Regions from separate parts of the Yersinia enterocolitica subsp. enterocolitica genome, predicted to be linked through region 3. Evidence: predicted binding sites of a transcription regulator. Region 3 holds the regulator's gene; each other region holds the start of a gene.

Region 1 (11,171 bases), 580 kb from region 3:
GCAGAGATTCGGTTGCTGAATACCCGCCGTGGAGAAATCGAACGCGCTCTGAACGCGCATGAAGAAAGAAATCAGCAACAACGTCAGCAATTCGAACAAGCCAAAGAGGGCATTTCAGCCCTTAATCGTTTGATCCCGCTAGTGTCATTGTTGCTTGACGATACTCTGGCTGACCGTGTTGAAGAAATTACGGAAGAGCTGACAGAAGCACAAGAAGCGGCACGCCATATTCAGAAACACGGTGCGTCCCTGACTAAACTTGAACCGCTGTTGGCGGTATTGCAAAGCGATCCGCAGCAACACGAACAGTTAAAAGAGAACTATGCGCAGGCGCAGAACAGTCAGCGTCAGGCCAAGCAGCAAGCATTCGCTTTAGTTGAAGTGGTGCAGCGTCGCGCGCACTTTGGTTATACCGATTCTGCGGGGATGTTGACCGAAAACTCTGACCTTAATGATAAACTGCGTCAGCGCCTGGAACAGGCAGAAGCGGAGCGTACTCGCGCCCGTGAGCAGCTACGTCAATATCAGGCGCAGTTTACCCAATACAATCAAGTGCTGGCGTCATTGAAAAGTTCATATGATGCCAAACGTGACATGCTCAAAGAGTTGAGTCAGGAGCTGGTGGATATTGGCGTTCAGGCCGATGCTAATGCCGAAGCGCGTGCCCGTACCCGTCGTGATGAACTGCATGCTGCACTAAGCACTAACCGTTCGCGCCGTAATCAGTTGGAAAAACAACTGACCTTCTGTGAAGCCGAGATGGACAGTTTGCAGAAGAAACTGCGCAAACTGGAGCGGGATTATCATCAGATTCGTGAGCAGGTAGTTAATGCGAAAGCGGGTTGGTGTGCGGTGATGCGCATGGTGAAAGATAATGGTGTTGAGCGCCGTTTACATCGCCGAGAGCTGGCCTATATGGATGGCGATGAGCTGCGTTCTATGTCGGATAAGGCGCTGGGGGCATTGCGTCTGGCGGTAGCGGATAATGAGCATTTACGCGATGTGCTGCGTATGTCTGAAGATCCCAAACGGCCTGAGCGCAAAATCCAATTCTATATTGCGGTGTATCAGCATCTGCGTGAGCGTATCCGTCAGGATATTATCCGCACTGATGACCCAGTCGAAGCCATTGAGCAAATGGAGATTGAACTGGGCCGTTTGACCGAAGAATTGACCGCCCGCGAACAGAAACTGGCCATCAGCTCGAAAAGTGTGTCGAATATCATTCGTAAAACCATTCAGCGCGAGCAGAACCGGATTCGTATGCTGAATCAGGGCTTGCAAGCGGTATCATTCGGCCAGGTTAAGAGTGTGCGGCTAAATGTGAATGTGCGCGAAGCTCATGCGACCTTGCTGGATGTGCTGTCTGAACAACAAGAGCAACATCAGGACTTGTTCAACAGTAATCGTCTGACCTTCTCTGAAGCACTGGCAAAACTGTATCAGCGCCTGAACCCACAAATGGATATGGGCCAGCGTTTACCGCAAACCATCGGCGAAGAGTTACTTGATTACCGTAACTATTTAGAGCTGGAAGTTGAAGTTAACCGCGGTGCTGATGGCTGGCTACGTGCCGAGAGTGGCGCACTGTCTACCGGTGAGGCTATCGGTACTGGTATGTCTATTCTGGTGATGGTGGTACAGAGTTGGGAAGAAGAATCGCGCCGTTTACGCGGTAAAGATATTTCGCCGTGCCGCTTACTGTTCCTCGATGAAGCTGCGCGTTTGGATGCAAAATCTATCGCGACATTATTTGAATTGTGTGAGCGGTTAGAAATGCAATTAATTATTGCTGCGCCAGAAAATATCAGCCCAGAAAAAGGGACCACCTATAAGCTGGTGCGAAAAGTCTTCCAAAACCATGAACATGTACACGTGGTTGGCTTGCGCGGTTTTGCAAATGAAATACCAACATTGCCATCTATACCCGTTGAGCAATGACCTGATGGTTAATTATTGTTCAACAAGAACGTAATAATAATTAATTCTCGTCAATGGCCGCCTAGCGGCCATTTTTATTTGTTGTCACATCTGAGGGTTATATTTTATAAGCAAGGGAAATCTGTTAGCGTACATAAATGGTTAAATTTATATTATTGGCTACTTAGTGGTATTTCTGTTTGTATAATAATATTAATACCCAAAGAAAGTGGTGTTGCAGTTAACGAAAGAATCGTGCTGAGCCGCTAACATGCTGTGACTTCAAGGAAGAAGGGTTACGACAAACTATGACGTACTTAGATAAGCATACCGGGGGCATAGAATGTCGGTAGAAAAAAGAAATCCGCAACGCGCATTCGCGTTATATTGCGCTTTAATCTGTAGCTTGATGCCTACATTTACCGTATCGGCCACAGCACCTATCATGCCTGTAGATTTATCGTCGGCGCGCTCACCTGCATCGCAAAGCATGTCGGTGGCCCAAAGCCGTTCCCAATTATTGGCGGTATTACCGAAAAACGTTACGCCGTTCTATTCTTCTGAATTGGCTGTGCTTTATGCTGCAAACCATATGCAACCTATGTGGCAAGACCGGGCCGCTGTTCAGCATTTCCAGCAACAATTAGCGGAACTGGCACTCTCCGGTATCCAACCACAATTTATGCAATGGGTGAAATGGCTGAGTGATCCGGCCATTACCGGTTTGGCGCGCGACGTTATTTTGTCCGACGCGATGCTGGGCTATTTGCACTTTATCTCAGGTGTCGGTGCGAATGGCAGTGTCTGGTTGTACAGCAATGTGCCGTACAAGATGGCGATGCCACCTGCTACGATTTTAAACCGTTGGCAGCAGGCGGTGCATGAGGGTACTACTGCTCCATATCTGGCGTCCCTGGCACCTCAGCATCCTCAATATGAAAAAATGCATCAGGCGCTGAAAGAGATGCTAGCCGACCGCCGCCCGTGGCCACAAATGGCCAATGGCCCGAGTTTACGCCCAGGCCAGCTAAGCGACGATATACCTGCTTTACGGGAGATTCTCGACAGAACCGGCATGTTGCATCCGGTTGTGTCAGCGCCGGTACAAACTCCGGAAGTCATTCCGGTTGATAATCCGGCGGTGGCGGTGGTGAATGATGACCTCTCCGTCGATGAAGAGAAAAGCCGCGCCCAGGCCCACAGCCTGGTGGTTAGTCCATCAGCGGCACCTGTTGCAGATACGCCGGTGACCAGTGGCGTGGTTGCTCCATCCTCTGCGCCAGTGACGGCTACAGTGACCGACAATGTCTATACGCCAGAGCTAATGGAGGCAGTCAAACGTTTTCAACGCTGGCATGGTCTGAGTGATGATGGCGTTATCGGTGCCCGGACGCGTGAGTGGTTGAATGTTTCTCCGCAGACAAGGGCGACATTGTTAGCATTGAATATTCAGCGTTTGCGCATTTTGCCGGGGCGGGTGGATAACGGCATCATGGTTAACATTCCAAACTATTCGCTGAATTATTATAAAAATGGCACACAGGTGCTTTCATCCCGTGTGATTGTGGGTCGCCCAAGCCGTAAAACACCATTAATGAGTAGTGCGCTGAATAATGTGGTGGTGAACCCGCCGTGGAACGTGCCGACCTCTCTGGTGCGTCAGGATATCGTGCCGAAAGCACGTTACGATTCCAGCTATTTCCAGCGTCATGGCTATACCGTCTTGTCCGGTTGGAGTAATGATGCTGAAGTCGTCGATCCTTCGATGATTGACTGGAGCATGATTTCACCGAACAATTTCCCGTACCGCTTGCGCCAGGCACCAGGTGCCAGCAACTCCTTGGGGCGGTTCAAATTCAATATGCCAAGCTCAGATGCAATCTATTTGCATGACACGCCGAACCATGGCTTGTTCCAGAAAGATATCCGCGCGCTGAGCTCTGGTTGTGTTCGGGTGAATAAAGCCTCTGATTTAGCCAATATGCTGTTGCAGGATGCCGGCTGGAATGATGCTCGGGTATCCTCGACCTTGAAACAAGGCGATACTACTTATGTCAACATCCGCCAACGCGTGCCGGTACAACTCTATTACCTGACGGCATGGGTGGCTGATGACGGTAAACCGCAGTTTAGAACAGATATTTACAATTATGATATGACGGTGAGATCAGGTTCACAAATCTCCCATCAAGCCGAACTTTTGCTGCAATAAATGCAGTAAAACTCAATAACTAATGGTCTCAATATCGGGTTGTCTTATGGGGTTCCTCAGCGGGTGCCCTATAAACCTGGACTAAACGCACAGTGAATGCGTGCCGAATGCGGGTTGACTGGTTTTCCGTAGGCGGTTATGGTTCGGGACGGCACATAGATACCCAAAGCAATTGGGTTGCAGCCAATACAGTTGCGGCTTCAAGTAATAAGGGGCAGTGCTTACTTTTGACATTCTTGCCAGGTATTAACAGAGATCATGGATAAAATTGATAATTATCGCCGTAAATGGCTAGCGTTAGGCGGGGTAGCACTCGGGATGTCGCTGCTCCCAGGGCAAGCATTTGCTACCCTTTCGACTCCTCGTCCACGCATCTTGACCCTGAATAACCTGAATACAGGTGAGTCCATAAAAGCCGAGTTTTTTGACGGTAGAAGCTATAACAAAGATGAACTTTCCCGTTTGAATCATTTATTCCGCGATTATCGGGCCAATAAAGTAAAAACCATTGATCCTCGTCTCTTCGATCAGCTATACCGCCTGCAAGGCCTTCTCGGTACAACTAAACCGGTGCAGCTGATTTCAGGTTACCGCTCGCTTGATACTAATAATGAGCTACGTGAACGGAGCCGTGGTGTGGCCAAACACAGCTTCCACACACAAGGGCGGGCAATGGATTTCCATATTGAAGGCATTCAATTGAGTAATATCCGTAAAGCAGCATTAAAAATGCGCGCTGGTGGTGTAGGATATTACCCTCGCAGTAACTTTGTGCATATTGATACTGGGCCAACACGATCCTGGTAATATGTATTTTTATGCCAGTGCTTTGAATCTATACCCAGGGCACTGGGGTTGGAGTTTTATGAAATATCAAATTATTCCAGTGACGGCCTTTAGCCAAAATTGCACACTTATCTGGTGTGAAGAAACAGGGCAGGCCGCCCTTGTTGACCCAGGTGGTGAAGCCGCCAAGATCATTGCAGAAGTTGCTCGTCACAATATTCAGATTAACCAGATTTTATTGACCCACGGCCATTTGGATCATGTGGGTGCCGCCGCTGAATTAGCTGCGCATTTTCAGGTGCCGATTTATGGGCCAGAAAAAGAAGATACCTTCTGGCTAGAAGGACTACCCGCTCAAAGTAGAATGTTCGGGTTGAGCGAATGTGAGGCCTTCACGCCAACACGTTGGCTGGAAGAGGGCGATAAAATTACTGTGGGTGCAATCGAGCTCTCAGTTTTGCATTGTCCAGGACATACGCCGGGGCATATCGTCTTTATTGATCAAAAAGATCGTTTGGCGTTAGTTGGCGATGTTATTTTTAGTGGTGGAGTTGGGCGCAGTGATTTCCCGCGTGGTGACCATCAGCAACTGATTAATTCCATCCGAACTAAACTGTTACCTTTGGGAGATGACATGACATTTATTCCAGGTCATGGCCCAATGTCGACGCTGGGACATGAACGGCAGACTAATCCGTTTATACGCGAAGAACCTGCTGTTTGGTAACAGCAACTGCTTAGTGTTATAAACTCTTAGCAGAGTGACAGCATGGAATAACAAGAAGGGCGCCATTCGGTGCCTTTTTTATATTATATTTAATGAGCTGTTAAAGCATTTTGTGAAGTCATAATCAGCTATTTCTGCGAACTATGAAGATAATGACGGTGTTCATCAAGTAAGTATCACCTCTGAGATATCCATAAGGCGTAGCATGGCTGAAAGATATAACTGATATTGACTCGGCAGTCATTTTTCTGCCGTTTGAGTTCGTAGTATTAACGAGCGCCTTTCAATGGAATCCACTATGCCATTTCGTCGTTTCAGACCGAATAAATTCCTGTCCCGGCTCGGTTTTTCTTCTATGGTATTATTGCTTTTTCTGTTGCTGGGCGCAGTAGTGATTTATGCGCAAACAAAAAGCAATATGCATCAGAATGCTGAAGCTAAGTTATTACAGGCTAGGGTGCGCTTCGACCAAATATTTAGTAATTTACAGCATGCAGCTATTCAGGTTGAAACTGGGCTTGGAAAACCTTGTTTGCAAGTGGTACAGAATTTGCGCGATCAGGTGGTATTGATTCCGGATGTTCGCTCTGTCTCTTTAGCCAAAGGCAGTAACATTTATTGTTCTTCAATATATGGGCCACTTTTCACCCCTTTTGATTTAGATGTATTTGTTGATGGGCAATTAGAGTTAATGCAAGGCAATGATGTGACACCTGATCGCGCTTTGATGGTTTACCGCCTGGCGAGAGGTAATTACAGCATTCTGGTTGCAGTTGATGGCTATTACCTGCGTAGTATTCTTAATTTATTGAGTAGCGATATAGAGTTACAACTGAGAGTTGGTGATAAATGGATGGATGCGGCTGGAATTGTGCATTCTGGTAACCCGCCGAACGGCGGGGAGCCGCTATACTTAGCTTCAGAGAAGTATGCTTATGCATTAAGCACCGCACTGTCTAATCAACAATATTTGGCTTACGCTTGGCAATATGCCCGTGGCAGCTTAATTTTCTTCATATTAATGAGTGTTGGGTCAGCTGCACTTGTCTTCTGGTTATCTGGTAGGGCGGCATCACCTACCCAGGTATTAAAACACGCGTTAGAAAATAACGAATTTATTCCTTACCTGCAACCGATTGTCAGTGGCAAAGAACAATGCTGGATTGGCTGTGAAGTCTTAATGCGCTGGCAACATCCGGGGCAGGGGTTAATTCAACCGAATCAATTTATTCCGATGGCAGAAGACAGTGAACTTATCGTGCCGATGACTCGTTCTATTATGCAACAAGTCAGTGCCAAATTTGCACCTTACGTAAATCAATTACCTGAAGGCTTCCACTTCGGTTTTAATATCAGTGCCAATCATTGCCGTGATCTCAGTCTGGTAGATGACTGCCGTAATTTTATCCAAGCCTTCGGTGGCAATAAAATAAATATCACGCTGGAATTAACTGAACGGAAATTAATTGTTGCCGATGCGACTACAGATAAATTATTTGCTGAGCTTCATGCTTTAGGCGTCTTTATTGCTATTGACGACTTTGGCACGGGGCATTCAAGTTTGACTTATTTGCAGAAGTTTAAAGTTGATTTCCTCAAGATTGACCAAAGTTTTGTCGGCATGATTGGTTCAGATGCTTTGTCTAGCCACATCGTGGGCAATGTGATTGATCTGGCGACTCGGCTGGGGTTGCAAACTATTGCCGAGGGTGTCGAAAACGAGACTCAAATGCGTTATTTACAGGCCCACAAAGTGGATTACCTGCAAGGTTATATGTATGGGCGACCTATGCCGATGAACGAATTTGCCAAGTATTTATTTCATTAATATTTTTAGCCTGATAGATAAAACAAAGGGTGCCTGGGGCACCCTTTTTACAGATTAATCACAATGACTCAATTAAAGCACAGCAACGATAGCTTCACACAATGGCGCCATATTATCTGGCGTCATACCGGCCACGTTAACACGGCCAGAATTTACTGCATAAACCGCGAACTCATTGCGCAGACGCAGCACTTGTTCTTTGGTCAGGCCACTGAATGAGAACATACCATTCTGGTTGATGATAAAGCTGAAATCTTGCTTAGCGCCTTTTTCTTGCAAGGTGTTAACAAACAACTGACGCATACGATGAATGCGCTGACGCATATCAGTCAGTTCTTGCTCCCAAATTGCCCGTAGCGCTTTGTCACTCAGTATGGTCGCAACCACTGACGCACCGTGAGCAGGAGGGTTGGAATAGTTAGCACGGATAACCGCTTTAACCTGGCTAAAGGCGATATCAGCCACTTCACTGTTTGCAGCAACAAGGGTACAAGCGCCAACACGTTCATTGTACAGACCGAAGTTTTTGGAATAAGAGCTGCAAACGATCAGCTCTTGATGCTGTGTGGCAAAAATACGCAGGCCTTGAGCATCTTCTTCCAAACCTTTGGCAAAACCTTGATAGGCGAAGTCAAACAGTGGCAACCAACCTTTAGCCACTGACAGTTCAGCTAATTGTCTCCACTGAGCTTCTGTTGGGTCAATCCCGGTTGGGTTATGGCAGCAGCCGTGGAACAACACGACATCACCTGCGTGGGCTTCTGACAGGCTATTTAATAGCCCATCGAAGTCTAGAGCATGGTTAGCGGCATCATAATAGGCATATTCAACCACTTCCAACCCCGCTGCGGCGAAGATGTTTTTATGATTCGGCCAGCTTGGATTACTGACCCAGACACGTTTGGCACTGGTTTGATGGGCAATAAAATCAGCCGCGATACGCAGGCCACCCGTACCACCAGGAGTTTGAGCGGTGCGGGCACGTTTATCAGTAATAATCGTGCTATTGGCACCGAACAGCAGTTCCTGAGTACAATGGGCGAAAGCTGGCAGCCCTTCAATTCCCAGATAGTTTTTGGTGACTTCATTTTCCAGCAAATACTGCTCAGCTTTTTTGACGCTGGTCAGCACCGGCGTTTTCCCGGATTCGTCTTTGTAGACACCGATCCCCAGGTTAATTTTATTAGGGCGGTCATCCGCGCGGAAAATATCGGTCAGGCCCAGAATCGGGTCCGCAGGTGCAGCAGTGATTTTTTCAAACATGTCAGAGGCTTCCATGGCTTAGCGTTAAGCAAACAGAACCATCAGGGTAGCGCCAGTTGCGGCCTTTGCCAACCGTTTGCGATAAAAAGAAATGAATGTTGTGAGGCGAGGGGATTCGGGGTGAAAAATCGGCAAAATAGTGTATTCGGCAGCGCAATATCTCTATTTTAGCCAAGGACAAAAACAAAAAGACAGAGCCGAGGCCCTGTCTTTTTTAACTTAGGTCAGCAGATAAACTGCCGGGTTAAGTTTAACTTAGAACTGGTAAACCAAGCCAACACCTACAACGTCGTCTGTGTTCAGACCGTTTGCACGAGTGAAGTCATTTTCGTCCAGCAAGTTGATTTTGTAATCAACATAGGTAGACATGTTTTTGTTGAAGTAGTAGTAAGAACCTACAGAAACATATTTCAACAGATCTTGGTTATCGCCATTCGCGTTAAGATCTTTCCCTTTAGACTGAACGTAGCCTAAAGATGGGCGCAGACCGAAGTCAAACTGGTATTGTGCAGTGATTTCAATATCACGAGTCTTATTAGCGATAGTATCGTTAGCATCGCCATATGGAGTCATGTTCTGAGTTTCAGCATACATTACAGCCAGGTATACGTTGTTTGCGTCGTATTTAGCACCAACGTTCCATGCCTGAGCTTTATCGCCCTCAGCAGTACTGAAACGTTTTTGCTGATCAGTACGGTTTGAAGAAGAGAAACCAGCACCGAAGTTCACGCCGTAACCGATATCATAAGTAGAAGAGATACCGAAGCCGTCGCCATTCTGATCTTTCAGATTATCGTAAGAAGTTACTACACCAGCTGCGTCAGTAGTAGTGCCATTACGACCATCTTCGTTTTTGCCTTGATATTGCAGAGCAAAGTTCAGGCCATCAACCAGACCGAAGAAGTTGGTGTTACGGTAAGTAGCCAAGCCAGTAGAACGGCCAGTCATGTAGTTGTCAGAGTTGGAGATTGAATCACCACCGAACACTGGCAACATGTCAGTCCATGCGTTGACATCATAGATTACGCCGTAGTTACGGCCGTAGTCGAATGAACCGAATTCAGCAAATTTCAGACCAGCAAAGCCCAGACGGGTTTTGTTGCCTTTGTCGCCTTGAGATTCAGCGTGGTTAGCCTGAACGTTGTATTCCCACTGGCCGTAACCGGTCAGTTGGTCAGTAATTTGGGTTTCACCTTTGAAGCCGAAACGAACATAAGATTCGTCGCCGTCTTGGCCAGCGTTGTCAGAGAACTGGTGACGCGCGTCAACTTTACCGTACAGGTCAAGTTTGTTGCCGTCTTTGTTGTAGATTTCTGCTGCATTAGCTGCACCAGCTACTAACAATGCTGGGATTACTACTGCAAGAATATTGCGCTTCATCATTATTATTACCCTCATTGGTGTTATTCGGACACCTGCCACTGCCGCCAATAATTTTTTTGGAACTATTGTTGAGAGTTTGGTGTCGTCTGTGTCTGAACGCAGTGTTCCATTCACGAGGGTTATAATCCAGACCGAAAATGCTACCAATTACCTGAATATGTTTCATTGAGAAACTATGTGTTACCAAATGTAAATATCAGGGAACTTTGTGACTCAGATCGAACTTTAAAAAATGATAAAAGCCAGCAAGGCTGGCTTTTATTTATACAAAATCACAATTTTTTTCTAAATGACTAACTTAGAAACTGGCATTTCTCGGTGTGCGTGGGAACGGAATGACATCCCGAACGTTTTGAACCCCTGTTACATATGAGATCAAACGCTCAAATCCAAGGCCAAAGCCTGAATGTGGCACCGTGCCATAGCGACGCAGATCACGATACCACCAATAATCTTCTTTATTGAGGCCCATTTCTGCCAGACGTGCATCCAGCACATCTAAACGCTCTTCACGTTGGGAACCCCCGATGATTTCGCCAATACCCGGTGCGAGAACATCCATCGCAGCCACGGTTTTACCGTCTTCGTTCATCCGCATATAGAAAGCTTTGATATCTTTCGGATAGTTTTTAACCACTACTGGCGCTTTAAAGTGTTGCTCAGCTAAATAGCGCTCATGCTCAGAAGACAAATCTATGCCCCAGGCGACATCATTCTCAAACTTCTGGCCTGATGCCAGCAAGATTTCAATAGCATCAGTGTAATCAACCTGAGCAAAATCTGAGGTGACAAAGCGCTGCAAGCGATCAATCGCATCTTTATCCACACGTTCGGCAAAGAATTTCATGTCATCTGCACGTTCGTTTAACACCGCTTGGAAGACGTATTTCAACATTTTCTCTGCTAAACCGGCGACATCATCTAATGACGCAAAGGCGACTTCTGGCTCTACCATCCAGAACTCAGCCAGATGACGGCTGGTGTTAGAGTTTTCAGCACGGAAAGTCGGGCCGAAAGTGTAAACTTTGGATAACGCGCAGGCGTAGGTTTCG
Region 2 (11,171 bases), 900 kb from region 3:
AGCCAGTTGAAATATCTCTTTCCACCGCCTACACCATAATTTCTTTCCTCCATAAGAAATTTTGCTGATAAAGCATAGCATATTCCATTGTGAAACTGTTTAGCCGCTTTTTCGTCACCCTGACTAATTGTGTAATATCCTATTTCGAAAATTGACTTTTTTAATTTCACAAGTAAATCATTAGCCTGATTAAAATAGAATGACTCCTCTTTTATATATCCCACATCCACCTCAAATTAATAAATTACCTTATATTAAGCATACATTAGCGCAGATTCTAAAATAAAAATAATTTTATTATAGAATCTATTTAACTTAAATCATAACGCAGGCGTGATATATTACTTAAAATAATAATTAATAATTATTTTAAAAAGCAACATATTATCAATTTAGATATAATTTTATGTTATCTTTAACGTGGCTTATAACCACTATTGGAGAAACAACAAATTATCCAATAAGTGGTTATCGACGATATTACTTCAATGCACCGGAAAGGAACTGCTGCAAGCGAGGGCTTTTAGGATTACCAAATAGCTCGGCGGGCGGGCCTTCTTCTTCGATTAATCCTTTGTGCAAGAAAATAACATGACTGGAAACATGGCGGGCGAACTCCATTTCGTGGGTCACCACTACCATGGTTTTCCCCTCTTCTGCCAGTTTCTGCATAATTCGTAGAACTTCCCCGACCAATTCTGGATCCAGCGCAGAAGTCGGCTCATCAAATAGTAATACATCCGGCTCCATCGCCAATGCTCGCGCAATAGAGACACGTTGCTGTTGACCACCGGAAAGATGTACTGGATATTTGGCTCGCGCACGCTCATCAATACCGACTTTATCCAGATAACGGATAGCACGCTCTTTGGCTACTGATTTACTCAGCCCTAATACCTGCACCGGCGCTTCCATCACATTTTCTAATACTGTCATATGGCTCCATAAATTAAAATGCTGGAATACCATCGTCAGCCGAGTGCGTAGTAATTGCAGCTCTTTTTTATCAAAAACCTTTAATTGTCCGTCTTTATCGCGCACCAGTCGAATATCTTGATTATTGACACTGATCGACCCTTCGCTGGGTTTTTCCAGGAAGTTGATACAACGTAAAAAGGTACTTTTCCCCGATCCAGACGAACCAATAATAGAAATAACGTCCCCCGCTTTGGCTGAGAGTGAAACGCCTTTTAACACCTCATGTTCCCCATAATGCTTATGCAATTCGGTCACCGACAGTTTGGTTTCAGCTATTTTAGGTTTTAGTGTGTCAGTCATAGTTTTTAATGTGTCAGTCATAAGGTTCTCCGTACTTAATGCGATGCCTGAGGTTTTATATGTGCCAGCCAACGTTTCTCTGCCTGGCGGAATAGGCTAATTAGTGTAAAGGAGATAATCAGATAAAGTACGGCAGCAATACCAAAAGCATAAAACGGCTGATATGTCGCAGCGTTAATATCACGCGCTATTTTCAGTATATCTGGCACAGTGGCGGTAAAAGCCAACGCGGTAGAATGCAGCATTAAAATAACTTCATTACTATAGGCGGGTAAAGCAATACGCAATGCGGAAGGTAAAATAATGCAGCGATACATTTTAAAGCGCGAGAAACCATAGGCTCTTGCTGCTTCAATTTCACCGTGTGGTACTGATCGAATAGCACCGGCGAATATCTCGGTGGTGTAAGCACAGGTATTTAGCGTCAATGCCAAAATAGTACAATTCAATCCACTGCGGAAGAAAGCATTAAGTAGATCGTTGCCTCGGACTATCTCCAGGCTGTACATACCGGAATAGAATACCAACAATTGCACGTATAACGGCGTACCGCGAAAGATATAAGTAAATATCCACACTGGTAAGCGAATCCAGCGCCGCTCGGCGACACGCGCTACCGCCAACGGAATAGCAAGCAACCCGCCCATCACAACTGAGGAGATTAATAGCCATAGTGTTACGGCCATGCCGGTAAATCGATAACCGTCACTCCAAAGCAGGGCTTGCCAATATTGATGTAGGATTTCAATCATAGTTCGGCCCTCTTCACTCCGTGGGAATAGCGCCGTTCCAGCCACAGTAAAATACCATTGGATAAGGTGGTAAAAATGAGATAAACCACGCCAGCCACCAATGCGAAGAAAAATGGTTGATAAGTCCCCTTTCCAGCCAACTGAGTTGCTTTAACGACATCATTCAATCCCAAAATAGAGACTAAAGCTGTCGCCTTGAGAATAACTTGCCAATTATTACCAATGCCTGGCAACGCATAACGCATCATGGCAGGAAACATAATTCTGCGGAAAATCTGGCTGGAAGAGAAACCAAATGCTCTGGCGGCTTCAATCTGGCCGGTTGGAACCGCCATATAAGCGCCACGGAATGTTTCAGTGAAATAAGCACCATAGATAAAACCGAGGGTGATAATCCCAGCTGAAAGGGGATCAATATTGATTTGTTCAAAACCAAGGGATTCAGTAATGCTATTTAGGGCTATCTGCAAACCATAAAAGATAAGCAACATCAAAACTAAATCAGGGACACCACGTATCAACGTGGTGTAGCACTCAAATAAGCCAGATAACAGCCGATTTGACGATAATTTCCCACCGGCACCTATTAAGCCGATAATCACTGATAGCAGCACTGAGCACAGTGCTAGCTCCAGTGTCACCAGCGCACCTTCAAATATCAGTTTGGAATATCCATCCAGCATCTGGGTTATCCTATTCTACTGAGTAAGGAGTCTGGTTAATTACTTTGGCTAGTCGCTATAACGGCCCCTGCCTATTTAGGCAGAGGCTGTTACAACAAGCGGGATTAACCGCCGTAAACATCAAAGTCGAAATATTTTTTCGCGAGCTTGTCGTAGGTACCATCTTGGCGCATTTCTGCAAAGGCTTTATCCAGCGCCGCTTTCAGTTCTGCGTCATCTTTACGCAGGCCCATACCCGTACCTACACCAAAGAATTCATCATTTTTAACTGATGGGCCAGCGAAGGCATAACCCTTCCCTGCTTCTTGTTTCAGGAAACCCTCACTGCCAGCGACTTCATCCTGGAAAGCAGCATCAATGCGGCCAGAGCTTAAGTCGGAATAAATCAAATCCTGATTCTGATAGGCGACAACATCAATGCCTTTTGGCTGCCACTCAGCATTAGCAAATGCTTCCTGAGTCGAGCCTTGTAATACACCAACACGTTTGCCTTTCAATGCCACCAATGTTGGCTCAATTTTGCTGTCTTTTGGCGCGATCAAACGAGCATTAGCTGCATAAAGTTTGTCGGTGAAGGCGATTTCTTTTTGGCGTTTTTCAGTAATTGAAAGTGAAGAGATAATGGCATCGATCTTTTTAGCTTTCAGCGATGGAATAAGTGCATCGAAATCACTTTCAACAAAAGTACATTTAGTATCAATACGATTACATAACTCTTTGGCGATATCGATATCAAAACCTACCAACTCACCACTGGCATTTTTTGATTCGAAAGGAGCATAAGTTGGATCTGTACCAATTTTGATATCTTTAGGAATAGCAGCAAAAGCAGTGCTGGCAGCAGCCAATGCTAATACGAGAGGCAGAACCAAAATTTTCTTATTCATACATAACCCTCAAATTGATTTTCGATGCCACAAAGCGCGTTAGTTTTCTGTACAACCCTTAGCGTCCATAAATCTACGTTTCCATAAATCGATGTGCAGTAATCGTGCCAGTAATCATTGGCGGAAAAAGCAAATTCCATTACCGCTTACCTGGCACCACAACCACTAAAAGTGGGCATAGGGTCGTAGGGAGAAGCTGAATACGAAATCTATGCAACAGTACGCAGTCTGAAACAGCATCATTGTGGTGCATAATACGCCCCATTTCAGTGCGATGTTGCACAAATGTATCAATTGAGGGAGAAATGTTAACTAGTGCCTTGCCAACGAATAAATAGATCTTCGGGCAACTCAATATCGAATTGATCGATAACCCGATTAACCGTTTGATCGACCAGGTCTTGGATAGTCTGTGGGCGGTGATAAAACGCTGGCATCGGCGGCATAATGACCGCGCCCAACTCAGCAGCTTGTACCATTAGCCGTAAATGGCCTAAATGCAGCGGCGTTTCACGCACGCACAGCACCAGTGGGCGACGCTCTTTCAATATCACATCAGCGGCGCGAGTCAATAAACCATCGGTATAGCTATGGACAATGCCAGATAGTGTTTTGATTGAACAAGGTAAAATGACCATCCCACAGGTTTTGAATGACCCCGAGGAAACACAAGCTGCAATATCGCGCGAATCGTGCACCACATCCGCTAGCGCCTGCACATCCTTGACGCTGAAATCTGTTTCAAGTGCTAACGTCTGGCGTGCCGCATTACTGAGAATCAAATGGGTTTCTATGCCCTCGACCTGCTTTAGCACCTGTAACAAGCGAACACCATAAATGGCACCGCTGGCACCGCTAATGCCAATAATAAGTCGTTTCATGGGAAAGTCCCTCAAGCTAGCTTTATGCCTTATAAATTAAGCATAACATAAAGAAATATGGCGAGACTTTGCCGTATCCGAGATCAATTAGCAAATATCGCCCGCCAATTTAGCCCTAACATCCTGAGTTCTGTTGGCAACAAAAAAGGTGCACCGCGCCTGCACGCTGGTTGCACCTTTTTGATTCACACTCGCCTTTTCACTAAGTATCCCCAATAGATTTCAAGACACAGGAAGGCGGCAAGCGAAAAAATCCCGATAAGCTTACATAAGTAAGTGATTCGGATGACAAATCGGTCAGGAACCGATTTGAACGCTGCTTGCAGCGGCCTCGCAGAGGTGAGGCCCATGGACGGGCCGAGTAACGAATGTAGCCAACACACCTGCGACTTGAAAGATGATGGGGATTACCCTTCGTTATGCATCTCCAGGTTTTCCGCTTCGTTATGACTACGTAATGCTTGCGCATCGTCGTTACGTAACGATTCCAGATACTCCAGATAGCTTTGATCCACATCTTTAGTCACGTAAACGCCGTTAAAGACTGAGCACTCGAACTGAGTAATATCTGGGTTATCTTCGCGTACCGCCTCGATAAGGTCACTAAGATCCTGGAAAATCAGTGCATCCGCACCAATCAACTGACGAATCTCATCCACTTCACGCCCATGTGCAATTAATTCATTAGCACTTGGCATATCGATGCCATACACATTCGGGAAACGAATTTCAGGAGCGGCAGAGGCGAAATATACTTTCTTCGCTCCAGCTTCACGTGCCATTTCAACGATCTGTTCTGACGTGGTACCGCGCACAATAGAGTCATCCACCAATAACACGTTCTTATCGCGGAATTCTGCACGGTTGGCATTTAGCTTACGGCGCACAGATTTACGGCGTTCCTGCTGGCCCGGCATGATAAAGGTACGGCCAACATAGCGGTTTTTCACAAACCCCTGGCGGTAGGGCTTATCCAGAATACGAGCGATCTCCAGCGCGATATCACAGGAAGTTTCCGGGATAGGAATAACAACATCGATATCCAGGTCTTCCCACTGTTTGGCAATTTTTGCGCCTAACTTCTGGCCCATACGCACACGCGCACTGTAAACAGAAATTTTATCCATAAAGGAGTCGGGGCGAGCAAAATAAACATACTCAAACAAGCATGGATTGTATTTCGGATTTTCAGCACATTGGCGAGTGAATAATTGGCCTTTCTCGGTGATATACACCGCTTCACCCGGTGCAACATCACGCAGGAATTCGAAACCAAGGGTATCTAACGCCACACTTTCAGAAGCGACCATGTATTCATTACGACCATCAGCGAGGGTGCGTTTCCCCATAACCAGCGGACGAATACCGTTAGGGTCACGGAAAGCAACCATACCATGACCTATGATCATCGCGACGCAAGCATAGGCACCACGAATCAATTGATGTGTGGCGGCAACAGCGGCAAAAATGTTGTCAGATTCCAACGGATAATGCTGGAAACGGTCCAATTCGCTGGCAAAAATATTCAGCAGAATTTCTGAGTCAGAAGTGGTGTTCACATGACGGCGAGAAACTTCGAATAATTCCTTTCTCAGCTGGTGAGCGTTAGTCAGATTACCGTTATGGGCCAAAGTGATGCCAAACGGTGAGTTAACGTAGAAAGGTTGAGCCTCGGAAGCACTGGAGCTGCCTGCTGTTGGGTAACGAACATGGCCAATACCCATATTCCCCTGTAAGCGCAGCATATGCCGGGTTTCAAATACATCCTTCACCAAGCCGTTTGCTTTACGCAGCCGGAACCCATTATGGGCATCAATGGTAACGATGCCCGCAGCATCTTGGCCTCGGTGCTGAAGCACCGTCAACGCATCATAAATCGACTGGTTTACCGGTGCAAAACCGGCGATACCGACAATACCGCACATGTTGTCTTTTCCTCATAAGCCGCTCCGAATCGGTAATTGATTCGGTAAGAAACTCGACGTGCTCTGTAGGTAGTCAAAGAACCACCTGATGATATAACTGAACTGCGGGATTAATTGTGACTGCTTCCAGTCAACACTTTGCGAGAAGCCGGTAAACGTATCCAGAAAGAACAACATGGCCGAGACAATCAGAACGCCTCGCAGCGCACCAAAACAGATGCCCAGCACCCTGTCAGTTCCTGATAGCCCCGTACGTTCAACCAGCGAACCTATCACATAGTTAACAATAGCCCCGACGATCAATGTCGCGATGAACAAAATGCCGATGGCAATTCCGTTACGAACCACTTCATCCTCAAAACGGGTGAAGTAGATAGCAAGGTAACTGTAAAAATGGCTGGCAACAAAAAACGCACATCCCCATGTTACAAGTGACAATGCTTCACGGACAAAACCCCGGATTAAGCTGACTAAAGCAGAAAATCCGATAATCCCTATAATGACGTAATCAATCCAGACCATAGCTATTCCAATGACGAAATCGCCGCTGCATCCTGTTCGCGGCGAATTCTAACAGAAAAAGAAAACGTTTGCGTAGAGGAATTATTACCGGCGACAAATTAAAGTGCGGCGATTTTAAAAATAACAATCGCCGCACAAACTTAGTGTTAAAACCCCTATAAACTCTGATGTCTTAACCCTTATTCAAACATTAACGCCCCGTGCCATAGGGCTTAACCTGCCCATTCAGACCACTTAATGAGTTAAGCTCCTGCAAGGCCGATTGCAGTTTCTGTTTTGACGCATCAGGCCCGACATACACACGGGTAATCTGCCCCTGAACCGGCGTCGCAGGCACGGTAAATGCGCGATGACCTGATAAACGCAGCGTCGCAACAATTTCATTCACTTTGGCCGCATTTTTCAGCGCCCCCAGTTGGACGACATAGGCCTGCCCCACTGGCGCTTTTTCTTCAGCGACCGGTTTACTTTCTGGTTGTACTTGCGGTTTAACCTCAGGTTTTGGCTTAACTTCCTGCGGCTTTTTCTCGACTGGTACTGGCTTAACCTCGGCTGGCTTTTTCTCGACAGGTTTCACTTCAACCGGCTTACTTTGTACCGGTGGCGGTGCCACGATAGTCGGTTCAGACGGCAGGTTACCGGCATCATTAGCGGCCTGAGAGGCGGAATCATCTTTAGGGACTGCCACGGCTTGCGCTGCACCTTCCGGCGGCGCAATAGGCAGGGGCTGGCTGACCGGTGGAACCGCATCAATCTCCTGACTATCACCGGGTTTTGGCACTAATGGGATGGCAGCAAACTCATCCTCATAATGCTTCTTTTTACCATCCAGCAGCCCCGGCAGTACAATCACGCCCAACGCCACCAGAATTATGGTCCCGACTAAACGGTTCTGGAACTTACTTGCCACTCGCACTCCCCATTTCAATGTCTTGATAAACTCAAGCTGTTACAAATCCATTGCTGCCATCACATGAGCAACCGTATGGAAAGAGCCACAGACAATGACCACATCCTGTGGTTCTGCATCCTGCATGGCCTGACGCCAGGCAGTTTCGACATCACTAAACTGACGTGATTGCGCCAAATGCTCGGCTAATTGCTCCGCGCTGGCCCCGCGCGGCCCTTCCAGCGGCGCACAGTACCATTCATCGACTTGCTCAGATAAACACGCCAGCGTACCACCAATATCTTTATCCGATAACATTCCAACCACCGCGCGCACTTTTCCCTGTTTTGGCAGTTGAGCCAGTTTATCAGTCAAATAACGCGCTGCATGCGGATTGTGAGCAACATCCAAAATCAACAACGGCTGCTCACTGATTATCTGAAAACGCCCCGGTAAACTGGCGGCCTGTAGCCCCTGCCGAATCACGTCTTCGCTCAATGACAATCCAGAATAATGCAATACTGCCAGAGCCGTCGCAGCATTAGCCAGTGGCACATTCGGTAATGGCAAATCGTTCAGTTGGCGATCACCGCATAGCCAGTTCCAGCCGTTTTTAGGTTGATCAAAGGAGCCATGTTGGCTGAACTGCCAGGCAATATCGCGTTGATACAGGTGCGCACCGAGTGTTGCCGCAACATCTGTAATCGACTGCGGCATATCAGGTTCCCCAACGACTGCCGGTTTACCCGCACGGAAGACACCGGCTTTCTCGCGGCCAATGCTTTCTCTGTCGAAGCCCAACCAGTCAGTATGGTCTATGGCAATACTGGTAATAGCCGCAACATCAGAATCGACTATATTGGTCGCATCCAAACGCCCACCCAACCCCACTTCCAGAATCACCACATCAAGCTTAGCCTGCTTAAATAGTTGCAGGGCAGATAAGGTGCCAAACTCGAAGTAAGTCAGTGAGATATCTTCGCGCCCAGCTTCAATTTTAGCAAAAGAATGGCTGTGCTCCGCTTCAGGCAATTCTTGCCCCTGAATACGAACGCGCTCGGTGTAACGCAAAAGATGAGGTGAGCTGTAAACCCCGACCCGTAGACCCGCCGCCAGTAAAATTGATTCCAGGGTACAACAGGTGGTGCCCTTGCCATTCGTACCGGCAACGGTAAAAACTTTAGGAGCAGGCTTAAGCAAATCCAAACGCTCAGCAACCTGTTTAACACGTTCCAATCCCAGCTCGATTGGCTGAGAATGCAAGCGCTCAAGATAGTAAAGCCACGCGGCCAAAGGCGACGTGGCTTGGGGAGTTTGATGGTTTTTCATAAGTCCCGTCACTGACCTTTATATCCTTCGTACTTGAAGCCGCAGGGTTGTTAGCTACGTTCGTTACTCGGCTCGTCCATGGGACTCGCCTCTGCGAGGCCGCTGCAAGCAGCGTTCAAATCGGTTCCTGACCGATTTGTCACCCGAATCATTGACTAGCGTCAACTCATCGAGATTATGAGCCTCTAATGAGACTCACCCTACGGGCCAGCGCAAGCGATGTTCAACATGGTTTACAACCAAGTTGTCACTCAATTGTCGCCTTCCTGCAACTCGAATTATTTTGGGTAAATATTTTCTTTTTTAAAGCTATAAAGCTTAAGTTGCGACAATACACGATAACCGGGCACCACCCTATCCGGGTGATGCCCGTTAAGATAATCAGGCATCACCCAGATTATCTGCCACAGCCGCATCAGCCTTAACCCCATCCACGCTTGGTTGCGGTTGATGAGTCAGTTTCGACAAAATGCTGGCCAACGTCTGACGCATAACCGGACGGCGAACTATCATGTCGATAGCGCCTTTTTCAATCAAGAATTCGCTGCGCTGGAAGCCCGGCGGCAGTTTTTCACGCACAGTTTGCTCGATAACCCGAGGGCCAGCAAAACCAATCAATGCTTTCGGTTCCGCGATATTGATATCACCCAACATTGCCAGACTGGCGGAAACACCGCCCATAGTCGGGTCAGTCAGCACTGATATATACGGCAAACCACGCTCTTGCATTTTAGCCAGAGCAGCACTGGTTTTTGCCATCTGCATCAGAGACATCAATGCTTCCTGCATACGGGCACCACCACTGGAAGAGAAGCACACCAGTGGACAATTGTCTTCCAGTGCCTGTTCTACCGCGCGAACAAAGCGAGCACCGACCACTGACGCCATTGAACCGCCCATAAAAGCAAATTCAAATGAAGCCGCCACAATAGGCATACCTTGTAAGGTTCCTTTCATGGCAACCAAAGCATCTTTCTCGCCCGTCTCTTTTTGTGCAGCTGAAAGGCGGTCTTTATACTTTTTGGAATCCTTAAATTTCAGGATATCCTTTGGCTCCAGTTCGCTACCCAGTTCAACTTCACTACCTGCATCCAGCAGCATATGTAACCGCGCGCGGGCTGACATACGCATATGGTGATCACACTTAGGACACACTTCCAGATTGCGCTCTAACTCGGCACGATAAAGTACCTGACCGCAGCTGTCGCACTTCGTCCACACCCCTTCAGGAATACTCGCTTTACGGGTTTGTGTGATATTGCTTTTGTTGAGAATTCGTTCAATCCAGCTCATCGATGACCTTTCTGTTTGAACCTGGCTGTTGCCAGTTCGCTGTTCATGCTTTAACCATCTCCCTGAAAACCCCCCAATAAAAAATGCCTAAGATATACGCCAATGCGGCGTAACTAAGGCACTTAACTCGGATTGTCCGCAGGAACAGACCACAAATGTGACTCATTAAACCATATTGGTTCGACAGTGTAGATAAAAAACTGGTCGAACCCACGGCTTAGGTAACATTTTTACTGATTTTTCTGACGCGCTGCTGCCCGCCGATGCCGCCAAACCTCGAATACGCCCGGCAAAATTGACACCACGATAATGGCAACAATCAGCAATTTCAGATTATCCTGAACAAAAGGCATATTACCAAACCAGTAGCCAGCATAAGTGAATAACAGCACCCATACTAACACCCCAATCACGTTATAAGCGGCAAAATGGCGATAGGACATTTTGCCCATACCCGCAACAAACGGCGCAAAAGTACGAATAATCGGAACAAATCGCGCCAAAATAATCGCTTTACCACCATGTTTTTCGTAAAACTGATGGGTTTTATCCAGATAACTACGACGGAAAATTTTGGAATCCGGGTTACTGAATAACTTTTCACCGAATACCCGACCAATGGTGTAGTTAATCGCATCACCCAAAATCGCGGCCGTGACCATCAGAGCAACCATAATGTGCACATTGATGTCATTGGAGGGCAATGAGGCTAATGCACCTGCCACAAACAAC
Region 3 (11,171 bases):
CGCCAGTGCAGGTTTGATTATCACTGAAGCGACTCAGATTTCTTTCCAGGCGAAAGGCTACGCTGGCGCTCCGGGGTTGCACACTCAAGAGCAGTTAAACGCCTGGAAAAAAATCACGCAAGCTGTGCATGATGAAGGTGGACATATTGCCGTGCAACTGTGGCATGTGGGCCGTATTTCACACAACAGTTTACAGCCAGGCCAACAAGCACCTGTTGCGCCATCTGCCATTGCCGCAGATACCCGCACCACTGTTCGTGATGACACGGGTGCCTGGGTTCGTGTTCCCTGCTCTACGCCGCGCGCACTGGAAACAGAAGAGATCCCTGGCATCATTAATGATTTCCGCCAGGCAACAGCCAATGCCCGTGAGGCTGGGTTTGATTATATTGAATTGCATGCGGCCCACGGCTATTTATTACATCAATTTATGTCTCCGGCATCAAACCAGCGTACTGACCAATACGGTGGCAGCATTGAAAACCGAACTCGCCTGACCTTAGAAGTGGTTGATGCCACAGCGGCTGAATGGGGCGCTGAGCATATTGGTATCCGTATTTCACCTTTAGGCCCATTCAATGGTTTGGATAATGGTGAAGATCAGGAAGAAGCGGCGCTGTATCTGATTGAAGAATTAAACAAACGCCATATTGCTTATCTGCACATTTCCGAGCCAGACTGGGCTGGCGGTAAACCTTATTCGGATGCATTCCGCGATGCTGTGCGTGCCCGCTTCAAAGGGGTGATTATCGGCGCAGGTGCTTATACCGCAGAAAAAGCCGAAAACCTGATTGAGAAAGGATTTATTGATGCCGTTGCCTTTGGCCGCAGCTATATTTCCAACCCGGATCTGGTTGAGCGTTTGCAGCAAAATGCGCCACTGAATGAGCCTGACGGTGAAACCTTCTACGGGGGTGGCGCTAAGGGCTATACCGACTATCCAAAGCTGTAAATCTTGCTTAGTTGTGAATCAATTTCTCTGCTCACGGTCAGGCAATATGCCTGGCCGTTATCATTTGCAGTCTATTCATTTTCTGTAACCCATTGAACTGATTTAATTACCAAGGCTATACTTAAACTTGGTTTCATTCACTCTTGCCCACAATTCAGGCAACATATCAACAGAGGGTATTATGCGCCTACTCCATACCATGATCCGCGTCGGTGACCTGCAACGTTCCATCGATTTCTACACCAAGGTATTAGGGATGCGTTTGCTGCGTACCAGTGAAAATACCGAATATAAATACTCACTGGCATTCGTCGGCTACAGCGATGAGAGCGAAGGCTCAGTGATCGAGTTGACCTATAACTGGGGCGTAGACAGTTACGAGATGGGAACGGCATTCGGTCATTTGGCTTTGGGGGTGGATGATGTTGCCGCCACCTGCGACCAAATTCGCAATGCTGGTGGCAAAGTGACCCGTGAAGCAGGCCCGGTCAAGGGCGGTAACACGGTTATTGCTTTTGTCGAAGATCCAGACGGTTACAAAATAGAGCTAATCGAGAATAAAAGTGCCGGACACGGCCTCGGAAACTGATTAGCAAGAAGGCACCTGCAAGGTGCCTTTTTTCTCATCGCGATATCCCCCTGCATCCCACGCCAAAATTTGACATAATGCGTGCTGAATTCGATGAAGATAAGAAACTGATGGCAGATAAAAGTGACCTTAACGCCCTGAGTGGCCGTTTTCGTGGGTATTATCCCGTAGTAATTGATGTAGAAACCGCCGGTTTTAATGCTCAAACTGACGCATTATTAGAGATTGCTGCCGTCACTTTGCAAATGAACAAGGACGGTTGGCTGCTGCCTGATGAAACGCTACATTTTCATGTAGATCCGTTCGAAGGTGCCAATCTGGAACCCGAAGCGCTGGCATTTAATGGAATAGACCCCACCAATCCATTACGTGGTGCAGTGAGTGAACATGATGCGTTACATGCTATTTTCAAAGCTGTGCGCAAAGGGTTGAAAGAACAAGGCTGTAACCGCGCCATTATCGTCGCGCATAATGCTCATTTTGATCACAGCTTTGTGATGGCCGCGGCTGAACGCGCCAGCTTGAAGCGTAACCCGTTCCACCCATTTGCCACTTTCGACACCGCAGCACTTAGTGGGCTGGTTCTGGGGCAAACCGTATTGGCAAAAGCTTGCCTGACGGCAGGTATTCCGTTTGATAGCAGCCAGGCTCACTCTGCTTTGTACGATACAATGCAAACGGCGAAATTATTCTGTGAGTTGGTCAATCGTTGGAAGAAATTGGGTGGCTGGCCGGTACCGGCGGGTGAATCTGAGTAACCTAACTCAAGTCAATAATTGCAAATTCACTATTAAAAAAGGTGGCCTGCGAGCCACCTCAGACTGCTGACAAACCCCAACGACTCGATCTTGCAAGGTGAGGACAGGTAGAAGAGTAAAGCGTCCGCGCCACGGACGGCGCGGCTCGAGCCATCAGGGACGATTTTACGGCGTCTTTATGATCTACCTGTTTTCACCGCTGCGGGCACTTTGTCAATAACCTCAGGCAGCTTAAGTAGCTGCCTTTTTATTTATTACCTAAGCTGGCAGCTCATTACTCTGCTGCAGGTTTTTCTTCTTCAGTACGGTATTTATCTGCCGTCTCTTTCAACAGTTGTTGCAGTTCACCACGCTGATACATTTCCATCAGGATGTCGCAACCGCCCACCAATTCGCCGTCAACCCACAGTTGTGGGAAAGTTGGCCAGTTAGCGTATTTTGGCAGCTCAGCACGGATATCTGGATTCTGCAAAATATCAACGTAAGCAAAGCGTTCGCCACAAGCAGATAGCGCCTGTACAGCCTGAGCAGAGAAACCGCAGTTTGGCAGTTTTGGTGAGCCCTTCATGTAAAGCAGGATGGGGTTTTCTGCTATCTGGCGCTGAATTTTATCAATCGTCGTCATTTCTTGCTTCCTCAAGCCATTTAGTGGCTACAATACTTAGAACCTATCCATTAGGGCTATTTTATTATTGCGTCCAGCCTATTGTAGCGACTGTCACCACTGGAATAAAACGCCATCTTTTGCAGGGGTTTTACTCGGTTAGTTGTGGATTATATTATCAGCTACAAATATGTGCATTTAGAATAACATTTTTGATCCCTTCTCTTCATTATTATCTTCACTGAGGGATACCAGAAATTCGGGTCGACTAACTCGTTGACGTATGGTTGATTTAAGTTCATTAGCCGTGTGAAAAAACGACAATTGCGACGCCATTAACGTTTTCTCACAATATCGACTAAAATCCTGTAGCTCTCCGCTTTTTTATATCCGGAGTTTCGGCAATACTGTGACTCTTCATCTTCATTTCAGGGCCAAGGTTGGTAGCGTTATTATGCGTTTAATACTTACGCTGTTTGTGCTGCTGTTTACCCAGCTATTTCTAAACCTCGCACATGCGTCGCCGCAGGCTCACGTCTCGGCTGAGCAAAAAAAAGGCCAAGTCAGTCAGGCCAGTCCTGATGACCGTAAAAAGCGTAAAGCTGATAAAAATACTAAAAAAGCCAAAATTGATAACAACAAAACCAATAGTAAAAATGTGACAAATAAAATAGCGACCAACAACGATAAAAAGAAAACGGCAGCTACCGCCAGCAAAACCATTAAGAAAAAGGCACAGGAAGTCAGCAAACCTACCAGCCCAAAAGTCACTAGTAGCAAAAAAACGAATATTAAAACTGCTAGCAATAAAAAAGCGGCAGTTAAAAAAACCGAAAAAGTGGCTTACGGTCGCCATCGCAATAAAACCCAAGGTAAAGCCGCGACCGAATTAGTAGCAAATAGTAAAATAAAACTCAGCCCTGCGCATAAAAAGCGCTATCAGCATGCTAAACAGACCGCAATGAGCAAACTGATGAAGCAAGTAGGGAAACCTTATCGCTGGGGTGGCACCTCCCCTAATACCGGTTTTGATTGCAGCGGGCTTATTTACTACGCCTATAAAGATGTCATCAGAATAAAAATGCCACGTACTGCTAATGAAATGTATCATTTGCGCGATGCAGCACCGGTTAAACGCGCTGAATTAGAAAGTGGTGATTTAGTGTTCTTCAATATTGCTAATCGCGGTGTTGCTGATCATGTCGGCGTTTATTTAGGCAACGGCAAATTTATTCAGTCACCACGCACCGGTGAAGAAATTCGTATCAGCATGCTAGACAACGACTACTGGCAAGATCATTATGTCGGCGCTCGTCGTGTTGTGACACCGAAAACTATCCGCTAAACCAAGCACCGCACCCGGTAGCCCTATCGGGTGCTTGTATACCTGTCAAACATACCTGTCAAACTTCAACCAGCCAATATCCCATCAAATAATATGGTTATGCCTGTCATTCCTGTTAAAAGTTGTTAAAATTAATGCCCACAATAAAAATACAACAATTACGATTTTAACCGCTCCTCACCACATCTTAGTGAGCTAACGTTCGGATTTGAGGAGCAAACACCCTGAGCAACCCCGAAAGGAGAGAGCTATGTCTTTTGAATTACCGGCATTACCTTATGCACAAAATGCACTGGAACCGCACATTTCTGCTGAAACGCTGGAATACCATTACGGCAAGCACCACAACACCTATGTGGTAAACCTCAATAACCTGATCAAGGATACTGAGTTTGCAGGTAAATCCTTGGAGGAGATTGTCAAAACCTCCAGTGGCGGTATTTTTAACAATGCAGCTCAAGTTTGGAACCACACCTTTTACTGGCACTGTTTATCACCTAATGGCGGCGGCGAGCCGACAGGAAAAGTCGCCGATGCCATTAATCAATCCTTTGGATCTTTTGCTGAATTTAAAGCGCAATTTACTGATGCGGCGGTAAAAAACTTTGGCGCGGGCTGGACCTGGCTGGTCAAAAAAACGGATGGCACGTTAGCTATTGTCAGCACATCAAATGCGGCGACACCGCTGACGACCGCTGATAAGCCATTGTTAACTGTGGATGTATGGGAGCACGCTTACTATATTGATTATCGTAATGCGCGACCAAAATATCTGGAGAATTTCTGGGCGCTGGTGAATTGGTCTTTCGTTGAGAAAAACTTAGCCTGATAAGACAAGAAGCAAAAGACGCCGGGTAATCATATTACCAACAGAAATAATTAAGGGCGGGTTAACCGCCCTACTTATCACTTCACACCGGCACGCGGCTTAATTAATTCATGACCGCCACGAAGCTAAAGGCAATAATCATCGCCAGTGCACCAACAGTCGTAATCAGCGACATTTTCAGATTGGTATCCATAAGAACTCCTCAGCCGGTTTATTTTAGTAGGGTAAAGGCACATAGTTAGTGCGTTAAATTATTTTCCCACAGTTAAGAAAAAAAATCTTGTGCCCATTACGCACTTTATAACATTGATTACCTCTTCCACTTTTCCTCCAGATCAGCCAAAATTCGCAGTTCATAACTGTATGCCGACTAATAACGTCTAATAAATACTCTCAGACGACCATCTGACTTAGCTCTCCAGCCTACTATCTTGTTTCTGTCTGAGCGGTGTTCGAGTCATGCAGGCAAACGATTAACATAATACTTACCTGCTGTAACAGGTGAGCTTAGGAGTCATTCTTTTTATGGCAACGATTAAAGATGTGGCCAAACACGCGGGTGTGTCTACTACCACCGTTTCGCACGTTATCAACAAAACTCGTTTCGTCGCCGAAAACACCAAGGCCGCTGTGTGGGCAGCCATTAAAGAACTGCATTATTCACCGAGTGCTGTGGCGCGCAGTTTGAAAGTTAATCACACTAAATCAATTGGCTTGTTGGCGACATCCAGCGAAGCCCCCTATTTTGCTGAAGTGATCGAAGCGGTTGAAAATAGCTGTTATAGCAAAGGCTACACTCTGATTTTATGTAACTCTCATAATAATCTGGACAAGCAAAAAGCCTATTTGGCGATGCTGGCACAAAAGCGTGTTGATGGCTTATTGGTGATGTGTTCTGAATATCCGGAACAGCTACTGGGAATGTTAGAGGATTATCGCAATATTCCAATGGTAGTGATGGATTGGGGAACCGCCCGTGGCGATTTTACCGATTCGATTATTGATAATGCATTCGAAGGCGGTTATTTAGCTGGCCGTTATCTTATTGAGCGTGGTCACCGCGATATCGGGGCTATCCCCGGCCAGCTATCGCGTAATACCGGTGGCGGTCGCCATCAGGGCTTCCTAAAAGCATTAGAGGAGGCCAACATCACCCTGCGAGAAGAATGGGTGGTTCAAGGTGATTTTGAGCCAGAATCCGGCTATAAAGCCATGCATCAAATTCTGACACAAAAGCATCGTCCGACTGCTGTATTCTGTGGTGGCGATATTATGGCAATGGGCGCGATATGCGCCGCAGATGAATTAGGTTTGCGTGTACCACAAGATATTTCGGTGATCGGGTATGACAATGTGCGTAATGCGCGCTATTTCTCGCCGGCGTTGACCACCATTCATCAGCCGAAAGAGCGATTGGGTGAAACGGCTTTTGCTATGTTGCTCGACAGAATTGTCAGCAAACGCGAAGACCCTCAAACCATTGAAGTACATCCAAAACTAGTCGAACGTCGTTCTGTTGCTGATGGCCCATTCCGCGATTATCGTCGCTAAGCACAGTTATCATCGCTAAACATTTAGTCTGCCGGTAGCGCCCTGTTACCGGCGGCTAATTCTGCCGAAGCTCATTATCCGTGCCATTAGCATCTCTTAGCCACTCATCATTTAACGTGACACTGTCACCCAAATATTCCAACATCCAGGCTAAGGCCGGGGAATGGTTATTCTGCTCCCACGTCAAGCAACACGGGCTAGCAGGTAAGGGGTCAGCGAGTGTTAAGGCTGCCAGTTTCCCTTGTGCAATCAGGGGCGATACCATATGAGCGGGCACCATGCCAATACATAACCCCTCACACAGACAGTCTATGCCCGTCGCCCAATCCGGTGCCACTAATCGCTGTTGGTTATCCAACGTCCAGGTATCTCGTTTCGGCAAATTTCGCGCAGTATCCTCTAAACAGAGGGAGGGATAAGGCCGCAACTGATCGTCGTTAAGTGGCCCGGTTAGCTGCGCTAAAGGGTGATTGATACTTACTACGCAATGCCAGGTCAGAAAACCCATGTCACGGAAGACGAACCGCCCGCCAACCGGGATGGCACGCGTCGCACCAATGGCCATATCCGCTTGCCCATCCGCCAGCGCATCCCAAACGCCGTTAAAGACTTCATAACGCACCCGCAATTCGATATCGGGAAAATGGCGATAAAAATCCAGCACTAAACGGCGGCTTCGCTGAGGTTTGACAATTTTATCGACCACGATATTTAATTGCCCGCGCCAGCCATTCGCCACTTGTTGACATTGACGACGTGTGTCATTCATTTTTTTGATAACATCACGCGATTCTTTAATAAAAACTTTGCCTGCTTCGGTCAATTCTACATCCCGATGGCGGCGCGCAAATAGCGGCACAGCCAACCACTCCTCCAATTGACGCACGGTATAACTTATCGCAGACGGTACGCGGTGCAATTCTTGCGCAGCAGCGCTGAAACTCCCGGTGCGCGCAACAGCATCCACCACATCTAATGAGTATTCTGACCACATGGTTTTGCGCTTCCTTTAAACGGAATTTTTGACATCAATTTTTTTGATAGCATGGCGCAAATATTACCGTTTCACAACAGAATATCGCGTCGTTAGAATGCCCCCGCAATTAATTTTCGATAACAAAAGTTTTACCTGCAAAAACTATAATTTAGCCAAAGTCATTGGAACCACAGGCAGGCAGCAAACGAACACATCCCGATGAGCTTATATCAATAAGTGATGCGGGTAAGTAAGAGCAGCTAACACCCCTGCGGTTTCAAGGACGAAGGATATAATGAGAAACAACAATGAAAACAACATCGAGCTTCATGTTCTACCTGGCCGGTTTGAGCATGTTGGGGTATCTGGCCACTGACATGTATTTGCCCGCCTTTGGTGCCATGCAACAAGAACTCCAAACCTCCGCCGGCTCCATCAGCGCCAGCCTTAGTATCTTTCTCGCGGGTTTCGCGATCGCCCAACTTATCTGGGGACCCGTTTCGGACAAAATAGGCCGCAAACCGGTGCTGTTAGCAGGGTTAGGGTTATTTGCTATCGGCTGCCTGGGGATTTTATGGGTTGAAACTGCGGCGCAGTTATTGGTTTTGCGCTTTATTCAGGCGGTGGGGGTCTGTTCCGCTGCGGTGAGCTGGCAAGCCTTAGTGGTCGATCGCTATCGCGACGGCAAGGCCAACCGAGTATTTGCGACCATTATGCCATTAGTGGCGTTATCCCCTGCGCTCGCGCCATTACTGGGTGCCTGGTTATTAAACCATTTCAGCTGGCGCTCAATTTTTGTCGTGCTATTGGCGATTACCCTGCTGCTACTGATTCCGACCGCCTTGCTTAAGGAACGGAAAAAAACAGCGCCGGATAACGTAGATAGAAGCAAAAACGCCATTAGTTTCTGGCAGTTACTGAAGTCTCCGGTATTCAGCGGCAACGTGATGATGTTTGCTGCATGCAGTGCCGGTTTTTTTTGCCTGGCTAACGGGTTCACCTTTTATTTTAGGTGATATGGGATATAGCCCGAATGTCATTGGTTTGAGTTATGTTCCACAAACAGTAGCCTTTCTACTGGGGGGATTTGGTTGCCGTAGTGCATTGAGTCGAATCAAGGGTAACACCCTACTGCCGTGGCTGTTGGCCGGTTATGCTATCAGTATGATTGCACTTTATCTGATAGCAACGCTGACGACGCCAACACTGGTGACCTTACTTATTCCGTTCTGCTTAATGGCGCTTGTGAATGGTGCCTGCTACCCTATTACCGTAGCAAATGCATTAATGCCCTTTCCTGCCAGTACGGGTAAAGCAGCAGCGTTGCAAAACACACTACAACTGGGCTTGTGTTTTATTGCCAGCATGATGGTGTCGGCCTATATCAGCCAACCTTTGCTGGCAACCGTCACTGTGATGCTGTCAACGGTAGCTTTAGCCGCATTGGGATATGGCATTCATTGTTATGCGTTGAGGAAAGAAAAAGTCCATACTAATAATAATGACTATAATTGCGTGGAGTCATAATTCCTTGTAAAAATAGTCACTAAGTGAAATTTTGGCCGGGAAAGATTTAGTATTGAGAAAGCTTCCCGGCAAGCCTATACTCGGTTTAACCGATTATAATATCATTTAAAAAAAGCATTATCTTAAGCACTTGCTGGACGCGTGGATTGCGTCACATTTACTCTTATGGATGAGCAGCCCTAAATTAGGGTTTCTTCTTAATCTTCCTCTGTCCGTAATGGATACCAAACACCAACTTTATTGGTATGTATCTGCGCATATAGTTTTTATCGCGGGTCATAAGTCAGAAGAAAGTGATGGAGAAGCTATGAGTTCATCCTGTATAGAAGACCAGAGTATTCAAGAAAATCCGTGGTTTCGCATTGTACAAGAAATGCTGAGCCGCGCTGATATTGAAATCAATGGCTCACGTCCCTTCGATATTAGAGTTAATAATCCAGACTTCTTTAAGCGGGTATTACAAGAAGGATCTTTGGCATTAGGTGAGAGTTATATGGATGGCTGGTGGGAATGCGATCGGCTGGATATTTTCTTCCAGCGCGTTCTCAGAGCTGGTCTGGAGCATCAACTTCCACACCATTTCAAAGATACTTTACGCATTGCTGCCGCACGTATTATCAATTTGCAATCGAAGAAACGAGCTTGGATTGTCGGCAAAGAACATTACGATCTCGGTAATGATCTGTTTAGCCTAATGCTCGACCCCAATATGCAATATTCTTGCGCCTATTGGAAAGATGCGGCCACCCTTGAACAAGCGCAGGAAAATAAATTGCAGATGATCTGTGAGAAGCTGCAATTAGCACCGGGTATGAAGCTGCTCGATATCGGTTGTGGCTGGGGTGGGCTAGCCGCTTACGCCGCGCGCCATTTCGGGGTGTCGGTTTCAGGTGTCACTATTTCAGCTGAACAGCAAAAATTGGCACAAAAACGCTGTGAAGGTTTGGATGTCACTATTTTGCTGCAAGATTATCGCGACCTGGATGAACAATTCGATCGTATTGTCTCGGTGGGAATGTTCGAACATGTTGGGCCTAAAAATTACAGCACCTATTTTGAGATAGTTAAACGTAATTTAAAACCTGACGGTTTATTTCTGCTACATACCATCGGCGCTAATCGTACTGACCTGAGTGTTGACCCGTGGATTAATAAGTATATTTTCCCCAATGGGTGTTTGCCGTCGGTACAACATATTGCCAAGGCCAGCGAGCCTTATTTCATCATGGAAGATTGGCATAATTTCGGGGCCGATTACGACCGAACATTGATGGCCTGGTATGAACGTTTCCAAGCCGCATGGCCAAAATTAGCTGAGAATTACTCGCCTCGATTTGAGCGGATGTTTAGCTATTATCTGAATGCCTGTGCCGGTGCATTCCGCGCCAGAGATATTCAATTGTGGCAGGTATTATTCAGCCCCAATGGGGTAGAAGGCGGTATTCGGGTCGCTCGTTAATATCTAACGTGATACTCTTTTAAAAAGACAGACTTAAAAAGGCAGGAGCACATCAGCCCTGCCTTTTATTATTTTATACGCGAGCGACTTTTTCAGCTGCTGCTACCGGAGCAATTTCGCGTTGCGCCAATACCCGCTCAACGGTATCCACTACAGCCTGTGTTTGGGGGTCTATTTCAATATTCACCCGATGCCCCAGTCGCTTTTTACCTAATGTGGTTCGCGCCAGTGTTTCCGGAATCAAATGAACGCAAAAACGGTTACCCACCACCTCGCCAATGGTCAGACTGATGCCATCAATACCGATAAAGCCTTTGTGTAATACATATTTCATTAAATCGTCGCTGGGCAGTCGAAACCAGATCTGACGGTTATTTTCTGAGGTATATATTTTGGCTATTTCAGCGGTACAAATAATATGACCGGACATAAGATGGCCGCCAATTTCATCACTAAATTTAGCGGCCCGCTCCAGATTAACTACATCGCCTACTTTAATATCACCCAAATTGGTAATACGCAGCGTTTCCTTCATTAAATCAAAACTGACTCGATTTCCATTAACCTCAGTCACTGTCAAA

Evidence for each region. The regulator PurR, encoded in region 3, represses purine synthesis genes. The targets are predictions, from matches to a motif close to CANGCAAACGTTTGCNTG.
Region 1: the regulator PurR is predicted to act here: its motif matches at 8,802-8,819, upstream of FGL26_RS07335 (amino acid aminotransferase).
Region 2: the regulator PurR is predicted to act here: its motif matches at 6,986-7,003, upstream of cvpA (colicin V production protein).

What each region holds. Positions count from the first base shown of each region.
Region 1 is NZ_LR590469.1:1,528,969-1,540,139, reverse strand. It holds gene mukB (chromosome partition protein MukB) at 1-1,941, shown strand, start outside; gene ldtD (L,D-transpeptidase) at 2,264-4,132, shown strand; gene mepK (peptidoglycan L,D-endopeptidase MepK) at 4,391-4,939, shown strand; gene FGL26_RS07345 (MBL fold metallo-hydrolase) at 4,998-5,645, shown strand; gene FGL26_RS07340 (EAL domain-containing protein) at 5,944-7,473, shown strand; gene FGL26_RS07335 (amino acid aminotransferase) at 7,546-8,736, opposite strand; gene ompF (porin OmpF) at 8,992-10,116, opposite strand; gene asnS (asparagine--tRNA ligase) at 10,418-11,171, opposite strand, start outside.
Region 2 is NZ_LR590469.1:1,848,223-1,859,393, forward strand. It holds gene FGL26_RS08680 (hypothetical protein) at 1-224, opposite strand, end outside; gene hisP (histidine ABC transporter ATP-binding protein HisP) at 481-1,278, opposite strand; gene FGL26_RS08690 (ABC transporter permease) at 1,314-2,030, opposite strand; gene FGL26_RS08695 (histidine ABC transporter permease HisQ) at 2,027-2,713, opposite strand; gene hisJ (histidine ABC transporter substrate-binding protein HisJ) at 2,818-3,600, opposite strand; gene FGL26_RS08710 (UbiX family flavin prenyltransferase) at 3,909-4,481, opposite strand; gene purF (amidophosphoribosyltransferase) at 4,889-6,406, opposite strand; gene cvpA (colicin V production protein) at 6,419-6,928, opposite strand; gene dedD (cell division protein DedD) at 7,119-7,838, opposite strand; gene folC (bifunctional tetrahydrofolate synthase/dihydrofolate synthase) at 7,878-9,146, opposite strand; gene accD (acetyl-CoA carboxylase, carboxyltransferase subunit beta) at 9,528-10,439, opposite strand; gene FGL26_RS08740 (DedA family protein) at 10,670-11,171, opposite strand, start outside.
Region 3 is NZ_LR590469.1:947,701-958,871, reverse strand. It holds gene nemA (alkene reductase) at 1-952, shown strand, start outside; gene gloA (lactoylglutathione lyase) at 1,134-1,541, shown strand; gene rnt (ribonuclease T) at 1,652-2,299, shown strand; gene FGL26_RS04450 (Grx4 family monothiol glutaredoxin) at 2,574-2,924, opposite strand; gene FGL26_RS04445 (C40 family peptidase) at 3,358-4,248, shown strand; gene sodB (superoxide dismutase [Fe]) at 4,499-5,077, shown strand; gene cydH (cytochrome bd-I oxidase subunit CydH) at 5,181-5,270, opposite strand; gene purR (HTH-type transcriptional repressor PurR) at 5,603-6,628, shown strand; gene punR (DNA-binding transcriptional activator PunR) at 6,684-7,622, opposite strand; partial or broken gene punC (purine nucleoside transporter PunC) at 7,913-9,131, shown strand; gene cfa (cyclopropane fatty acyl phospholipid synthase) at 9,439-10,590, shown strand; gene FGL26_RS04410 (riboflavin synthase) at 10,664-11,171, opposite strand, start outside.